Regions from separate parts of the Streptomyces rimosus genome, predicted to be linked through region 2. Evidence: riboswitches for the same ligand, from Rfam matches in the RefSeq annotation. Region 2 holds a riboswitch; each other region holds the start of a gene.

Evidence for each region. A riboswitch is a leader RNA that binds a small molecule or an ion and turns the genes downstream of it on or off. The one in region 2 is predicted to bind cobalamin.
Region 1: another riboswitch for cobalamin. It lies ahead of CP984_RS08845 (CoA-acylating methylmalonate-semialdehyde dehydrogenase); the one in region 2 lies ahead of CP984_RS31650 (cobalamin biosynthesis protein).
Region 3: another riboswitch for cobalamin. It lies ahead of CP984_RS13245 (ribonucleoside-diphosphate reductase subunit alpha); the one in region 2 lies ahead of CP984_RS31650 (cobalamin biosynthesis protein).

Annotation. Positions count from the first base shown of each region.
Region 1 covers NZ_CP023688.1:2,147,320-2,150,584, reverse strand. Annotated here, with positions in the region: gene CP984_RS08850 (acyl-CoA dehydrogenase family protein) at 1-379, opposite strand, end outside; gene CP984_RS08845 (CoA-acylating methylmalonate-semialdehyde dehydrogenase) at 394-1,893, opposite strand; cobalamin riboswitch at 2,099-2,271, opposite strand; gene CP984_RS08840 (short-chain fatty acyl-CoA regulator family protein) at 2,319-3,265, opposite strand, start outside.
Region 2 covers NZ_CP023688.1:7,254,532-7,257,796, forward strand. Annotated here, with positions in the region: gene CP984_RS31645 (cobyric acid synthase) at 1-223, opposite strand, end outside; gene CP984_RS31650 (cobalamin biosynthesis protein) at 282-1,253, opposite strand; cobalamin riboswitch at 1,381-1,527, opposite strand; gene CP984_RS31655 (hypothetical protein) at 1,733-1,960, opposite strand; gene CP984_RS31660 (inorganic phosphate transporter) at 2,006-3,265, opposite strand, start outside.
Region 3 covers NZ_CP023688.1:3,251,568-3,254,832, forward strand. Annotated here, with positions in the region: gene CP984_RS13240 (TolB family protein) at 1-735, opposite strand, end outside; cobalamin riboswitch at 1,039-1,202, shown strand; gene CP984_RS13245 (ribonucleoside-diphosphate reductase subunit alpha) at 1,363-3,265, shown strand, end outside.

The DNA.
Region 1 (3,265 bases), 5.1 Mb from region 2:
AGCTGCCCAGATCCGCCATCGAGCACAGGCCGGGCAGCCAACGGGCGCGCTGCGCCTCGTCGCCGTACCGGTCGATCATCCAGGCGACCATGTTGTGGATGGACAGGTAGCCCGCGATGGACGGGCAGGCGGTGGCCAGCACCTCGAAGACCAGCACGCCGTCCGCCCGGCTCAGCGCGGAGCCGCCGGACCGCTCCCGTACGTAGATCCCGCCGAGCCCCAGCGCGGCGGCCCTGCGCAGCACGTCCACGGGAAAGTGCTTGTCCTGGTCCCAGGCCACGGCGTGCGGCGCGATGTGCTCCTGCGCGAAGTCCAGCGTCGTCTCCACGATGGCGAGCTGGTCCGGGGTGAGGGAGGCGGCCGTGGTGGCGGTGGTCATGACGCTCATCGCGCTCAGCCCATCGTCGGGATGGTGAAGCTCGCGCCTTCCTTGACCCCGGAGGGCCAGCGCGAGGTGACGGTCTTGGTGCGGGTGTAGAAGCGGATCGCGTCCGGGCCGTGCTGGTTCAGGTCGCCGAAGCCGGACCGCTTCCAGCCGCCGAAGGTGTGGTACGCGACCGGCACCGGGATCGGCACGTTGACGCCGACCATGCCGGTGTTCACCCGCCGGCTGAAGTCCCGTGCGGTGTCCCCGTCCCGGGTGAAGATCGCCACGCCGTTGCCGTACGGGTGCTCCGTGGGCAGCCGCAGCGCCTCCTCGTAGTCCGCCGCCCGTACCACCGACAGCACCGGGCCGAAGATCTCCTCCTGGTAGATGCGCATGTCCGGGGTGACCCGGTCGAAGAGCGAGGCGCCCGCGAAGAAGCCGTCCTCATGGCCGGGCAGCGTGAAGTCCCGCCCGTCCACGACCAGTTCGGCGCCCTCCGTGACGCCCAGATCGACATACGCGCGCACCCGGTCCAGCGCGTCCCGGCCGACCAGCGGCCCGAAGTCGGCGTGCGGGTCGTCGCTGCGGCCGATGCGCAGCGCGCCGATCCGCTCCTTGAGCCGCGCCACCAGCGCCTCGGCCGTCTCCTCGCCCACCGGTACGGCGACCGAGACCGCCATGCAGCGCTCGCCCGCCGACCCGTACCCGGCGCCGACCAGCGCGTCCACCGCCTGGTCGAGGTCGGCGTCCGGCATCACGATCAGGTGGTTCTTGGCGCCGCCGAAGCACTGGGCGCGTTTGCCGTGCGCCGCGGCGGTCGCGTAGATGCGCGCGGCGACGGGCGTCGAGCCGACGAAGCCCAGCGCCTCGACGCGCGGGTCCTCCAGCAGCGTGTCCACCGGTTCCTTGCCACCGTGCACGACGTTCAGGACGCCCGGCGGCAGCCCCGCCTCCAGGAACAGTTCGGCGAGCCGCAGCGGCACCGACGGCGCCCGCTCGGACGGCTTGAGCACGAACGCGTTGCCGCAGGCGAGGGCCGGGGCAGCCTTCCACAGCGGGATCATCGCGGGGAAGTTGAACGGGGTGATCCCGGCGACCACGCCGATGGGGCGGCGCAGCGAGTGCACGTCGATGCCGGTCCCGGCGTTGTCGGTGAACTCGCCCTTGAGCAGGTGCGGAATGCCCGCGGCGAACTCCACCACCTCCAGCCCGCGCTGGAGGTCACCGTGCGCGTCCGGAATCGTCTTGCCGTGCTCGCTCGACAGCAGCCGGGCCAGCGACTCCCGCTCGCCCTCGACCAGGCGCAGGAAATCGAGCAGCACCCGGGCGCGCCGTTGCGGGTTCCACTCGCCCCACTCCGGCTGGGCCGCCGCCGCGTCGGCGATCGCGGCCGTCGTTTCGGCCCGGTCCGCGAGCGGGACGCGGGCCTGCACGGTGCCGGTGTTGGGGTCGTACACATCGCCGAAAGCACCCGATGTTCCCGGTGTGTGCTTGCCGCCGATGAAATGGGTCAGTTCTCGGACCATGGGAGCCTGCTCTCGTCAGGTGAGACCCGGGGATGGCACGGCCGGGCGCGCGGGCGGCGCGGATGGCGCGCGGCACGCGGCGGGGCCGTGGGACGCGAAAGGCGTGGAACCGTCAGTCCGCGGGCGGCGCCGCGGGCCGGGCCGGATCACCTGGGCCGTGGGTACGCACCGGTGCCATGCGTGTCTGCTCCATCCTCGTGGACAACACGGAACAACACCCGCGGCCGGTATCCTGGCTTCCGGATCACCGCGCGCCGCCCGCCTTCCCGACGCGTTCGCGTCAGTGGCGTCCTGCTCGGCAGCGCACTCCCCGGTCACAGTGGCGGGACCGCGCCGGTTTCGCACCGGCTTCCCTGCACCGCGGGCCGTGCTCACGAACATATAGTTGGACGTCCTAGTAAGTCCAGAGCGACCGGCCGCCGGCCTCACTCCTCCCGCACCGGATACGGCACGAACGTGCTGCGGTTCTCGTCGATGGCCAGCGCCCGGCCGAGCGGCGGCACGGACCGCTGCGGGCACTCCAGCCGTTCGCAGACCCGGCAGCCCATGCCGATCGGCGTGGCCGCCGCGGCGTTGTCCAGGTCCAGCCCGTCGGAGTAGACGAGCCGCGACGCGTGCCGGATCTCGCAGCCCAGGCCGATGGCGAAGGTCTTGCCCGGATCGCCCCAGCCGCCGCGATGCCGGGTGACCGTACGCGCCGTCCACAGGTAGCGGCGGCCGTCCGGCATCGCCGCGATCTGCACATGGATGCGGCTGGGCGCGGTGAACGCCTCGTAGACGTTCCACAGCGGGCATGTACCGCCCGCCCGCGAGAAGTGGAAGCCGGTCGCGGACTGCCGCTTGGACATGTTGCCCGCCCGGTCGACCCGCACGAACGAGAACGGCACCCCGCGCCGGCGCGGCCGCTGCAAGGTGCTCAGCCGGTGGCACACCGTCTCGTAGCCGAGGCCGAAGCGGTCGGTCAGCCGCTCGATGTCGTACCGCAGCTCCTCGGCCGCGGCGTGGAACGGCCCGTACGGCAGCACCAGCGCCGCCGCGAAGTAGTTGGCCACGCCGATCCGGGCCAGTGACCAGGTCGCCGAGCCCTCCTCGAAGTCCTCCGAGGCGGGCCGCGACAGCTCGTCACCGGCCTCCAGCAGCGCCAGCTGGGTGGCCATGCGGAAGGCCCGCTGGCCGGGGCGCAGCCCCGCCGACAGGCGCAGCACCCGGGCGGTCGGGTCGTAGTGGTGCAGCGGCCCGTCGGGGGTGTCGACGAGGCGTACGCCGTGCCGTTCGGTGAGCCGGGCGGCCAGCGCGCGTCCCACCTCGCCGGGTCGGATGCCCAGTTCGGCCGCGAGCGCCTCGGCTGCGGTGTCCGCCTCGTGGAGATAGT
Region 2 (3,265 bases):
TCATCAGCGCGCTCGGCTCGACGCGCGCCGCCGCGGCCTGCATGGCCTGCGCCCGCCCGATCTCCGCGCCCTCGCGCGTCACGAACGAGTTCAGCGACATGTTCTGCGCCTTGAAGGGCGCCACCTTGACGCCCTTGCGGGCCAGCCAGCGGCAGATGCCCGCCGTCACCACGCTCTTGCCCGCGTCGGACGTGGTGCCGGCCACCAGCAGCCCGCCGCCCAGCGGCGCCCCACTCGAACCGTTCACCTGGCACTCCTCGCCGTCCGTACGTTGCTGCTGCTCACTTGGACCTCCCGGCCGTACGGGACCGGCGTACCGCACCGGCCGCCAGACGGCCCGTGACCGTGGCCGCCAGGGCCAGCGCGCTCACCCGGCGCGACAGCCGTACGGCCCGGTCGATGTCCGCCACCGCGACGGGGCGCCCGGTGCCGCCGTTGAGCACCGGCCGGTGCTCGACCCGGCCGCCGTACGCCAGGGTGCCGCCCAGCCGTACGCCCAGCGCGCCCGCGAACGCGGCCTCCACCGGGCCCGCGTTGGGGCTCGGGTGCGATGCGCCGTCCTGCTGCCAGGCGCGCCACGCGCCCCGCCGGTCGGGGCCGGCCAGGACCGCCAGCGCGGCGGTCAGCCGGGAGCCGGGGAATCCGGCCACGTCGTCGAGGCGGGCCGAGGCCCACCCGAAGCGGCGGTAGCGCGGTGATTTGTGGCCCACCATCGCGTCCAGCGTGTTGACGGCACGGAACGCCAGCAGCCCCGGGACGCCCGCGACCGCGCCCCACACCAGGGCGCCGACCACCGCGTCCGAGGTGTTCTCGGCGACGGACTCGACCACCGCGCGCGCCATCTGCTGTCCGTCCAGGGCCTGCGGGTCGCGCCCGCACAGGTGCGGCAGGCGCTCGCGCGCCACGTCGAGGTCGCCCACGGCGAGCGCCCCGCCGACGGCCCGCGCCTCGCGGCCCAGCGAGGTGCCGCCCAGGACGGACCAGGTGGCGGCGGCGGTCAGCGCCACGGAGGCGGCGGGGGAGCGGCGTACGGCACGGGTGAGGAGCGCGGCACCGGCGGCGGTTCCGCCCGCGCACAGTGCGGTGTGCAGGGCCCCGCGCCCGCGGTCGTCGCGCCACAGGCGGCGCTCCACGGCCGCCGCGGCCCGCCCGAAGGCGGCCACCGGGTGGCCGCGCCGGGGATCGCCCACGACCAGGTCGCCGAGGAAACCCAGGGCCGCGCCGCACGCGTAGCCGGCGTGTTCGGCACGCATCGGATCAGACCGCCGTCGCGCCTCGGAGGGGCAGCGGGGTACGTCCAGCAGGTCTCGAACTGCGGCCGGGCATGGCGGTAGGTCCTCACTCAGGGTCCGCGCCCTGGTTCGACGGGTACGGCGACGAGAGTCTCCTGGCTCCCCGGATCGGCGCTTCCCCCGGCCTTCCAGTCCGTACGGAACCCGCGTCCCGGACGCGGACCGTGGCCCTTGATGGAGGAGCGCTCCCCGGTGACAGTGGCGGGACCGCGCCGGATTCTCACCGGACTTCCTCATCTGTCGCCGATTGGCTCCGGCAGTCCACCACGCTCCGCGAAGCCCGTCAACTCGCGCTTGACCTGCGGCGCGGGGCCCGCTCACGGCTGTGTCCAAGGCCACAGCGCCCCGGGCCCCGGGCCCGGCATACGGCGACGGGGTGCCCGGTGGCCGCGGCGGGTGCCGCGGCCACCGGACGCCCCGGGGCGCCGTGCCGGTGCCGGTCAGGCGGCGACGATCAGGTAAATGCCGTACGCCACGGCCGCCGCGCACAGCGCGAAGCAGGCGTACGCACCGGTCCGCGCCGCCCCGCCGGCGGCCACCGCCTCGCCCTCCTGGCGCGGCTTGCGGGACGTACCGACGATGCCGAGGGTGAACAGGCCCACGATGCCGACCGTCACGACCAGCGTGACGCCGAAGACCTGGCCGAGCGCTGCCCAGTCGATGCTCATTGCGTTCTCGTTCCTTCGTGGAAGCCGGGGAGGCGTACGGCGGGGTCAGCCGGCGGCCGAGCCGGCCTTGGCGCGGCGCTTGGTCCGGTGCGTCTCGTGCGGGTGGGCGGCCACCGGATCGGCGGTCACCGGGTCGGCGATCACCGGGGCCGCGCCGACCGGGTCGGCGAGCGGCGCGTCGGCCATCGCGGGCGCCGGGATCGTAGCCTCGACAGCCTCGGCCGCCGCGGGGACGGGCCCGACCGGGCCGGCGGGCGGCGGCGAGACGGCCTGCAGGGCGGCGGTGACGACGCCCGCGGGCTCCGCGGCCGGTCCCTCGTTGACGTTGGTGTGGTCCACCGGCTTGCGCCGGGAGGCCGCCCAGATCGCCCCGCAGACGGCGAGTGCGAGGACCGCGACGGCCGCGATGCCCCAGTCGCCCTGGTCCGCCAGCAGCGCGGCGCCCGCCGCGACCAGGCCGGCGGCCGGCAGCGTCAGGCCCCAGGCGACGACCATCCGGCCCGCCGTGGACCAGCGCACCACGCCGCCCTTGCGGCCCAGCCCGGAGCCCATGACGGAGCCGGAGCAGACCTGGGTGGTGGAGAGCGCGAAGCCGAGGTGGGAGGAGGCCAGGATGGTGGCCGCGGCGCCGGTCTGGGCGGCGAAGCCCTGCGGCGGCTGAATGTCGGTGATGCCCTTGCCCATCGTGCGGATGATCCGCCAGCCGCCCAGGTACGTGCCGAGCGCGATGGCCAGACCGGCCGAGGCGATGACCCACAGCGGCGGGTCGGCGTGCGGCGCCACGACGCCGCCGGTGATCAGCGCCAGGGTGATCACACCCATCGTCTTCTGGGCGTCGTTGGTGCCGTGAGCGAGGGAGACCAGCGCGGCGGAGGCGATCTGCCCGGCGCGGTAGCCCTTGGCGGTGTCCTCCTCGGCGCGGTTGCGGGCCAGCCGGTACGTCAGCCGGGTCGCGGCCATCGAGGCCAGGCCGGCCACGATCGGCGCGGCGACGGCCGGGATGAGGACCTTCATGACCACGGCGCCGCCGTGCACGCCGCTCGCGCCGACGGACACCAGGGTCGCGCCGATCAGACCGCCGAAGAGGGCGTGCGAGGAGCTGGAGGGGAGCCCGGCGAGCCAGGTGACGAGGTTCCAGATGATGGCGCCGACCAGTCCGGCGAAGATCACTTCTGGTCTGATGCCGGCGGTCTCGTCGATGATGCCGCCGGAGATGGTCTTGGCGACCTCCACGGACAGGAACGCGCCGAGCAGGTTGAGGGCCGCCGACATCGCCACCGCTGCCTTGGGCTTGAGCGCCCCGGT
Region 3 (3,265 bases), 4.0 Mb from region 2:
GGGGGTGAGATTCGTCGCCTTGGAGGTGAACGCCACCCGGCGGCCGTCGGCGCTGATCGACGGGAAGGCGGAGGGGCCGTCGGCCTGGGCGCCGTCGCTCGCCACACTGACGCGTTGCGTCGTTTTCTTCTGCACATCGTGGACGAAGATGTCCAGGCGCTCGTTGGTGTCGCCGGGCACCAGGTCCGCGCGGTACGAGCCGAAGGCGAGGTGGCGGCCGCTGCCGCTGAGGGCGAAGTTCTGCACCCCGTAGCCGTACGGGGACGTGCCCGCGCCCGCGGTGGGGCTCGTGGTGCGGCCGGTCAGCCGGTCGTGGACGAAGACGTCGCCCTCGCCGTTGGTGTCGCCGGGCACCAGGTTCGACGCCGAGGAGTAGAAGGCCACATACCGCCCGTCGGCACTGATCTCGGGCGACCCCGACAGGGCGTTGCCACGGGTGCCGTCACCGGCGACGCTGACCAGGTCGACCTTTCCCGTCCGTAAATCCTTGACGTGGACGTCCTGTTGGCCGTTGGCGTCGGCGGGTCCCAGATTGGTGGCTTCCGAGGTGAATGCCACGAACCGCCCGTTCGCGCTGAGCGTCGGACCGCCCGAGAAACCGTTTCCCTGCGTCCCGTCGGCGGCGACACTGACCCGTTCGGTCGCCGGGGCCGCCGGCCGCGCGGCAGCGGCCGTCGCGGGCAGCATCCCCGCCACGGCACACGCTCCGGCCAGCAGCCCCACGGTTCTGGCCACGCCACGCGCAGCACCGTTTCTTCGCATGTTCCCCCTCACATCACGTCCCCCACCCGCCCCGCCGGGCGACGGAGCAGACAAGGAGCCAATACGCTTCAGGAGTCCCGGTCAACGCATCAGGGACATTCCGCGCCACCAATACGCCCCCTGCATCAGCCCCTGTCCAGGAGGGCCGTCAGCCCCCGGCCGCAAGGCCCACAACGGCTCCAGGAAGCCTTCGCAGGGGCCCCGCAGAGCCCCTGCGAACGACGTTGGAACGGCTGCCGAATACCACGGCTCGGGACAACCCCGTTACAACGCGACACAAGATATGGGGGTGGGTGCACGAGGCAGCACAAGATGTATGCTCGTGCTCGCTGTCGTCGCAGGGGAATCCGGTGCGAATCCGGAACTGTCCCGCAACGGTGTACGAAGTGCGGCAATCCGCACCCGTGAGTCCGAAGACCTGCCCGCAGTACGCCCGCGCCACCCCCGGCGCGGTCGTCGATACGTCCGGGCCTCGCGGGTTGGGCCGGTGGACGCTGCGCGGTGTGCCCGCGCGCCCCTCGCCGTGCCAGGGGTGCCGCACGCCCGTACGCGGCCGTCGCGCTCCTCCCCCGGCCCCCGCCGAGTGAGGGAGAGCAGCACGTGACCATCGCGCCAACGGAGCCCGCGTCAACCCAGCAGGTCGTGCAGCCCGCGAAGGACACGAAGCCCCGGCAGGACGCCGGCGGCCGGGCCGGGGACGGCCCCGGCACCGCGCTGCTGCGCACGCTGACCGACCTCACCGCCGACCTGGACGCCACCGACCCCGGCAAGATCGCCGCCGCCGCGCTGCGCGGCCGCCACGCCGGCTCCGACGAGGCCGAGCTGCGCTCGCTGGCCATGGAGGCCGCCGCCGGCCTGATCGGCGACGAGCCGCAGTACTCCAAGCTGGCCGCCCGCCTGCTGACCCGCGCCATCGCGGAGGAGGCGGCCGCGGAGGGGGCGACCGCCTTCTCCGCCTCCGTCGCCACCGGCCACCGCGAGGGTCTGATCGCCGACGACACGGCCGAGTTCGTACGGACCCACGCGGCGCGCCTGGACGCGCTGGTCGACCGGGCCCTGGCGGACGGCGCCGACGACCGGTTCGGCTACTTCGGCCTGCGCACCCTGCACTCCCGCTACCTGCTGCGCCACCCGATCTCCCGGCAGGTCATCGAGACCCCGCAGCACTTCCTGCTGCGCGTGGCCTGCGGTCTGGCCGAGGACCACAGCGAGCGGGCCGTGGACGACGTCGCCGAGCTGTACCGGCTGACCAGCACGCTGTCGTACCTGCCGTCCTCCCCCACCCTGTTCAACTCCGGCACCCGGCACCCGCAGATGTCCTCCTGCTACCTGCTGGACTCCCCACTGGACGAGCTGGACTCGATCTACGACCGCTACCACCAGGTCGCACGCCTGTCGAAGCACGCCGGCGGCATCGGCCTGTCGTACTCCCGGGTGCGCGCCCGCGGCTCGCTGATCCGCGGCACCAACGGCCACTCCAACGGCATCGTGCCGTTCCTGCGCACCCTGGACGCCTCGGTCGCGGCCGTGAACCAGGGCGGCCGGCGCAAGGGCGCGGCCTGCGTCTACCTGGAGACCTGGCACGCGGACCTGGAGGAGTTCCTGGAGCTGCGCGACAACACGGGCGAGGACGCCCGGCGCACCCACAATCTGAACATCGCGCACTGGATCCCCGACGAGTTCATGCGCCGCGTCGAGGCGGACGCCGACTGGTCGCTGTTCTCCCCCAGCGACGTGCCGGAGCTGGTGGACCTGTACGGCGACGAGTTCGACACCGCGTACCGCAAGGCGGAGGCCGCGGGCCTGGCCGTCAAGCAGGTCCCGGCGCGCATCCTGTACGCGCGGATGATGCGCACCCTCGCGCAGACCGGCAACGGCTGGATGACCTTCAAGGACGCCGCCAACCGCACCGCCAACCAGACCGCCGAGCCCGGCAAGGTGGTGCACTCCTCGAACCTGTGCACCGAGATCCTGGAGGTCACCGACGACGGCGAGACCGCGGTCTGCAACCTCGGCTCGGTCAACCTCGCCGCCCACCTCGGCAACGAGGCCAACGGCTGGGAGGAGGCGATGGACTGGGAGCGGCTGGACGCCACGGTCCGTACGGCCGTGACCTTCCTGGACCGCGTGGTGGACATCAACTTCTACCCGACCGAGCAGGCCGGCGCCTCCAACTCGCGCTGGCGGCCGGTAGGTCTGGGCCTGATGGGCCTCCAGGACGTCTTCTTCCGGCTGCGGCTCGGCTTCGACTCGCCCGAGGCGCGCGAGCTGTCCACCCGTATCTCCGAGCGGATCATGCTGGCCGCCTACGAGGCGTCCGCCGACCTCGCCGAGCGGCACGGCCCGCACCCGGCCTGGTCCGCGACCCGTACGGCCCGCGGCGTGCTGCACCCCGACCACTACCCGAACGCCGAGCCGCGCTGGGCGGACCGGTGGGCGGCGCTGCGCACCCGTATCGCGGCGACCGGCATGCGCAACTCGCTGCTGCTGGCCATCGCGCCGA